Regions from separate parts of the Shinella sp. 838 genome, predicted to be linked through region 2. Evidence: riboswitches for the same ligand, from Rfam matches in the RefSeq annotation. Region 2 holds a riboswitch; the other holds the start of a gene.
What was found. A riboswitch is a leader RNA that binds a small molecule or an ion and turns the genes downstream of it on or off. The one in region 2 is predicted to bind cobalamin.
Positions count from the first base shown of each region.

Region 1: it holds a riboswitch for cobalamin, as region 2 does, so the genes downstream of both, metE (5-methyltetrahydropteroyltriglutamate--homocysteine S-methyltransferase) here and nrdH (glutaredoxin-like protein NrdH) in region 2, are expected to answer to the same signal.

Region 1 covers NZ_JARSBQ010000005.1:162,787-166,234, reverse strand. Annotated here, with positions in the region: gene metE (5-methyltetrahydropteroyltriglutamate--homocysteine S-methyltransferase) at 1-1,677, opposite strand, end outside; cobalamin riboswitch at 1,777-1,990, opposite strand; gene P9A16_RS17880 (sugar-binding domain-containing protein) at 2,153-2,389, shown strand; gene P9A16_RS17875 (Lrp/AsnC family transcriptional regulator) at 2,710-3,213, shown strand; gene P9A16_RS17870 (hydantoinase/oxoprolinase family protein) at 3,217-3,448, shown strand, end outside.
Region 2 covers NZ_JARSBQ010000009.1:178,355-181,802, forward strand. Annotated here, with positions in the region: gene P9A16_RS23930 (MFS transporter) at 1-557, opposite strand, end outside; gene P9A16_RS23935 (cold-shock protein) at 654-857, opposite strand; cobalamin riboswitch at 1,074-1,291, shown strand; gene nrdH (glutaredoxin-like protein NrdH) at 1,544-1,765, shown strand; gene nrdI (class Ib ribonucleoside-diphosphate reductase assembly flavoprotein NrdI) at 1,776-2,171, shown strand; gene nrdE (class 1b ribonucleoside-diphosphate reductase subunit alpha) at 2,168-3,448, shown strand, end outside.

The DNA.
Region 1 (3,448 bases), on a different contig from region 2:
CCACGACCGTACCGTCATCGGGTTGGGGCGGGAGACGTCGCCGAAAATGATCGGCGGGCGCACATAGCGCGATCCGTAGCTCTGCACCCAGGCGCACTGCGTGAAGGCGAAACCGGAGAGCTGCTCGCCGAAATATTGCACCATGTCGTTGCGCTCGAACTCGCCGTGAACGAGCACATCGAGGCCGATCTCCTCCTGCCAGCGGATGGCGTCCTCGGTCTGCTTCTGCAGGAATGCCTCGTAGTCCTTATAGCTGAGGGCACCTTTGGCATGCGCCGACCGCGCCTTGCGAACCTCGCTGGTCTGCGGGAACGAACCGATCGTCGTCGTCGGAAACAGCGGCAGCCCGATCGCCGCCGCCTGCAGGCGCCGCCGGTCCTCGAAGGTATTCAAGCGCTTCTTCATCCCCCCGTCGATACCGGCCATGCGGCCCTGGACGAGGGGATCGGTCACCTTCGGCGAGGAGGCCCGGGCGGTGATCGCCTGCGTGGCATCGTCGACGGCTTGCCGGACGGCATCCTTGCCCGCGGCCAGGCCCCTGCCGAGGATCGCGAGTTCATCCAGCTTCTGGGTCGCGAAGGACAACCAGGCTTTCAGATCCTCGTCGAGTGCCGTCTCCAGGGAGAGGTCGACAGGGACATGCAGCAATGCGCACGACGCGGCGACCTCGATGGCATCGACCCCGCGCACGGCAACGACCGGTGCCAACCGCTCCAGAAGGGCGGCAAGGTCTGCACGCCAGATGTTGCGGCCGTCGACGACGCCGAGCGAGAAGGTCTGATCGGGACGCATAGCCGCTGCAACCGCATCAAGCTGTTCCGGAGCGCGCACCAGATCGACATGGAGGCCGGCGACCGGAAGTGCGGCTGCGGCATCGAGATTGTCGCCCAACGACCCGAAATAGGTGGTGAGCATGATCTTCAGTTCAGGAACGGCCGCCGCGAAGGCCGCGTACGCCACCTTGAAGGCATGGCGCTCGCCTTCGGTCAGGTCAAGGGCGAGGACCGGTTCGTCCACCTGCACCCAGTCCGCACCGGCGGCGTGCAACCGGCGGAACAACGCTTCATAGACCGGCAGCAGCCTTGTCAGAAGATCGAGCGGCTTGAAGGTCGCGGGACGAGCCTTGGCAAGTTTCAGGAACGTGACCGGTCCAAGCACGACCGGACGCGTATGGATGCCAAGCGTCTTGGCCTCCAGGAAATGATCGACCGGCTTCTGCCCGGTCAGCGTGAAGACCTGATCCTCGCAAACCTCCGGCACCATGTAGTGGTAGTTGGTATCGAACCACTTGGTCATTTCGAGCGCGGGAACGCCGTGGCCGTGATGGGCATGGCCGCAACCGGCGTGCCCCCCCTCCTGGCTGCCGCGCGCCATGGCGAAAGAGACAGACAGCGGCACGTCGCCGCCCTCCCAGCCATAACCCGCCGGGATTGCGCCGACCATGACCGCGGTATCGAGCACATGGTCGTAGAAGGAGAAGTCGTTCGAGGGGATTCTGGTGATCCCGCGATCGCGCTGGAGCATCCAGGCTTCCGCCCGCAGCGTCTTCGCAGTTTCAAGAAGATCGTCTTCGGTGATCCTGCCGGACCAGAAACCTTCGAGCGCAAACTTCAGTTCGCGGTGGCGGCCGATGCGCGGAAAGCCGAGAGAGCCGACCGAGAGAGTTTTGTTGGACATTGTCATACCCCATTGGTTGGTGGGGGCATGGGTAAGCGGACGCGTGCGGCCATCCCCGTCAAAGACGGACCGCAGCAACCACCGGGACACCCCGCCCGTGGACGTTGTTTCGTCTTGGCAGGTCTCCTGGCTCGCGGGTCGTCACTGCTGTCCGTCTTCCCAAGGCAGGCGCCTCAGTGACATCCTGGACAGCGGCTCACCGCTTACAGTTGCGGGGGCAGCCCCGGCATTGCCGAATGATCGGCGCACCGGATTCCCTCTTAGCCCTGGAGAGGCAGAACCGCTCCAGGGAACCACGACATCAGGACTTCATGGTATCCAGGCCGGATTGTCAATAGACATAAAGAAATACTTATGCCTTTATGTATTTTTATCACCCTGGAACTGCCCACCCCCCGAGGGCCTGAGCGTGGTGCAAGTCACCGGCGCATCTGCGGGAAACCGGGAACTTTCCGCGGAATTCTGCGCGGCCATCATGGTGCGATCTCGGCGCCGCCGCGGTCTTGATTTGCCGCTTCATCGACGGCGAGGACGGCAGAATACCGACGATTTCGACAACCGCGTCATCGGCATCGAACTCGACGATCTGCTCAGCCTCCCGCGGCGACTGTGCGTGGCCGGCGACGCCAACAAGACGGATGCTATCCGTGCCGTGCTCAACAGCGGCCATGCCACCCATCTCTTCACCCACATGGCATCCACCGAGCAGTAGCTTCAGGATCAGGCACCCGACGAGTGGTGACAAGCACCAAGCGCGGATGGCAGCCGTGCTGGGGTCGCCCCACCTCAGCACCGCCTAGTGCGCTCGCCTCCCTTGACAGAGATCCCCTCAAAAGGATCAGCAAACCCTAGCGCGCCTCCCAGACGACACGTCATGGCACTCTGCTAATTTCCGATTCGGCAACAAATCGTACTTCAAGGACCATATTCGGGTCATTTTCGGAAAAATTCACCCTATGCGGCTGAAATATTCTTGACACAATTCCGTTTCGGAAATTTACTGCTTAAAACAGGCCGAAATGGAAACGCCCCATGACACAGCGTTATGTCGTTGACGATCTGGACCGCGAGATCATCCGTTATCTCTCCGAGGACGGGCGCCTCTCGGCGGCAGAAATCGCTGGCCGGATCGGCAGCGTCTCCGAACGCACGATCCGTAATCGCATCGCCGCCCTGCTCCAGGCGAAGATGATCGTGATCGGCGCCATTCCCGATCCCGTGGCGCTCGGGCGCGACGTGCAGGTCGAGCTTCTGATCGAGGTCGAAGCCGGCAAGATAGAAGACGTTGCCATCCAGCTCGCGGAGTACGAGGAGATCGGCTACCTGGCCGCGACCAGCGGCACAGCCAATCTCAGCGCCTCGCTCTTCGTCGCCGATCACGCGGCGCTTCTCGAATTCATGGATCAGGAACTGGGCAAGCTGCCCGGCGTCAAACGCGTGACGACTTCGGCGGTCCTGCGGCTCTACAAGGTATTCGGCACGAGAACCACCGCGATCGGCCGCGGCACGGACCTCGGCGGCAAGAAGAAAGGATAACCCATGTTGCGCATTGGGGTGGATGTGGGCGGGACCAATACGGATGCGGCACTGCTGCGCGGCACCGATGTTCTGGCAACGGTGAAGGCCTCGACCACGGCGGACGTGACCTCTGGCGTCGGCGCGGCAATCCGCACGGTTCTCGCCGAAGCGGGCATCACCGCCGCCGCCGTCAACGCTGTCATGATCGGCACGACGCATTTCCTCAACGCCGTCGTCGAAGGGCGCCATCTTG
Region 2 (3,448 bases):
AGAAGCGTCATGGCGAGCAAGGCAAGGGCGGCGAACCAGGCGAGGCTCGGCTGCCCCAACGGCACGATGATCAATGCTGCAAAGACCGGGCCGAGCGCGCCTCCGGCCTGACCGCCAACCTGGAAGAGACCCTGGGCCAACCCCTGCCGGCCGCCGGCCGCATAGCGCGCCATACGGGTCGCCTCAGGGTGGAATATGGATGATCCGATGCCGATCAGCGCCACCGAGACAAGAATTATCGCATAGCTGTGGGCGAATGCGAGACTCAAGAGCCCGGAAAGGGTGAACATCATGCCCACGACAGGCGAATAGGGTGCGGGGTGCTTGTCGGTCACCATGCCGATGACCGGCTGCAGCAGCGATCCGGCAATCTGGAAGGTCATGGTGATCAGGCCGATCTGCACGAAATCGAGCGCGTACGCATCCTTCAGGATTGGGTAGGCAGCCGGAATCAGCGACTGCATCAGATCGTTGAGGAGATGGGTAAGCCCCAAAACCACAAGAACTGCGAGGTGCGTCCTCGGCTGCGTCGTGGGCGTGCGGATGGCGACGGTCATATCTGCATTCGAGACCGTTCGGATGCGGTGGTCGAACGCCGTGGCGACGTCCATGAACCATACGCATCCGAGGTCGTCATCGAATAGCGCGCGCTCTTAGAGCGTTTGAACGTTTTCAGCCTTCGATTTGCCGGTCTTGCGATCCTGGCCGATGTCGTAGCTGACCTTTGCGCCATCCCGCAGCGGGCCGCCGGACTGTACCGCGGATATGTGAACAAACACGTCTGCTCCGCCATTGTCGGGGGTGATGAAGCCGAAGCCCTTGTCCTGATTGAAAAACTTAACCGTTCCGGTAGCCATGGTATCCTCAGTGATCGAGCGGCACCTTGCCGCAGCATGAGCTTATTCGTCGTACGCTGGTCCGGCAACCGCTTATTCACGCTGGAATGGTGTCTGTGGAAATCTAGGCCTGGAAAAGTGCTCGCGACGAAGGGCTTTCGCCATCCGTCATGGGGATAACTTGCGTTTCGCAACCGAGCGATCGAGCTAACTGTTGACGGCGGAATTGCGTCCTATACCATATCTAGTGTTCGAGGTTCCTCCGATTCGAGAGAGTCGGAGGCTAAGACGGGAATCCGGTGTGGCCATGATGGCTGCGTCAATCCGGAGCTGCCCCCGCAACTGTAAGCGGCGAGCATACGTTCGACAAAGCCACTGAGGCGCAAATGCCTTGGGAAGGCGGACGGATGCCGCGACCCGCAAGCCAGGAGACCTGCCTCGTTCATGAACGTCCACGGGCGGGGTGTCCGGCAGGCGAGCGATGGGTTGTGGAATGATGCCGCCCCGCCGTCTCCCCAGATGCTCCGTATGAATAGCTTCGGGGTGAAGTCATGTCGAATTTGTTTCCAGTGCCTCCGCGCGAGTAAGCGGCGCCCCGCGTCCGGCCGTCCTTGAGGGCCGCCGTCTATCTATTTTCAGTTCACGAACGGTCATCGGCGGATGACCGAACGCCCCTCCATGCCCAATCGCCAGAATATGAGGAAACCATGCCGATCACCGTTTACTCCAAGCCCGCCTGCGTTCAATGCTCAGCGACCACCCGCGCGCTCGACCGCCACGGCATCGACTACAGTGTCATCGATATCTCCGAGAATGCAGATGCCTTCGCGCTCGTGCAGGGCCTCGGCTACCGTCAGGTTCCCGTCGTCGTTGCCGGTGAGCAGCATTGGGCCGGTTTCCGCCCTGATATGATCAGCGCACTGGCCTGAGGGCGGGGCGATGGGTGAGCTCGTCTATTTCTCCTCCCGGTCGGAAAACACCCATTGCTTCGTGCAAAAGCTCGGCCTTCCGGCCTTCCGCATTCCCCTTCGCGCCGACGAGGCGCTGAGGGCGCGCGCGCCCTTCGTCCTCGTCGTGCCGACCTATTGCGGCCAGGATGGCAAAGGCGCCGTTCCCAAGCAGGTGATCCGCTTCCTCAATGATGCGGAAAACCGCGCGAACCTTCGCGGCGTGATTGCCGCGGGCAACAGCAATTTCGGGGCGACCTTCGGGCTCGCCGGCGACGTCATCTCCGCCAAGTGCGGTGTGCCGTATCTCTACCGCTTCGAGCTTCTCGGCATGGATGAGGACGTCGACAACGTCAGACAGGGACTGGAACGATTTTGGACACGATGACGCTCGAGAAACCGGCGAAGACGCCGGAAATCACCGCGCTGGACTATCATGCGCTGAACGCGATGCTGAACCTTTACGATGAGGATGGAAAAATCCAGCTCGACAAGGACCGGCAGGCGGCAAAGCAATACTTCCTCCAGCACGTCAACCAGAACACGGTCTTCTTCCACAATCTCAGGGAAAAGCTCGATTATCTGGTGACCGAAGGGTACTACGAGCAGGAGGTGCTCGACCAGTATTCCTTCAACTTCGTACGCGATCTCTTCGACCACGCCTATGACAAGAAGTTCAGATTCCCGACCTTCCTCGGCGCGTTCAAGTACTACACGTCCTATACGCTGAAGACCTTCGACGGAAAGCGCTACCTTGAGCGCTACGAGGACCGCGTCTGCATGGTGGCGATGACGCTGGCGCGCGGCAGCGAGCAGCTTGCTCGCGATCTCGTCGATGAGATCATTTCCGGCCGTTTCCAGCCGGCAACGCCGACCTTCCTCAATGCCGGCAAGAAACAGCGCGGCGAGCTCGTCTCGTGCTTCCTGTTGCGCATCGAGGACAACATGGAGAGCATTGGCCGCTCGATCAATTCGGCGCTCCAGCTTTCCAAGCGGGGCGGCGGTGTCGCGCTCTCCCTCACCAACCTTCGCGAGATGGGCGCGCCGATCAAGCAGATCGAGAACCAGTCGTCGGGCGTCATCCCTGTCATGAAGCTGCTGGAGGACAGTTTCTCCTATGCCAACCAGCTCGGTGCGCGGCAGGGGGCGGGGGCGGTCTATCTCCATGCCCATCATCCCGACATCCTGCGTTTCCTCGACACCAAGCGCGAGAATGCCGATGAGAAGATCCGCATCAAGACCCTGTCGCTCGGCGTCGTTATCCCCGACATCACCTTCGAGCTCGCTCGCAACAACGATGACATGTATCTGTTCTCGCCGCATGACATCGAACGCGTTTACGGCGTGGCCTTCACCGAGATTTCGGTGACGGAGAAGTACCGCGAGATGGTCGAGGACGGCCGCATCCGCAAGAAGAAGATCAAGGCCCGCGACTTTTTCCAGACCCTGGCCGAGATCCAGTTCGAGAGCGGCTATCCCTACATCATGTTCGAGGACACGGTGAACCGCGTGAACCCCATCGCCGGCCGCATCACCATGAGCAATCTTTGCTCGGAGATCCTGCAGGTAAGTGAGGCGAGCGAATTTAACGACGACCTTTCCTATGCCAGGATGGGCAAGGACATTTCGTGCAATCTCGGCTCGCTCAACATTGCTGCTGCGATG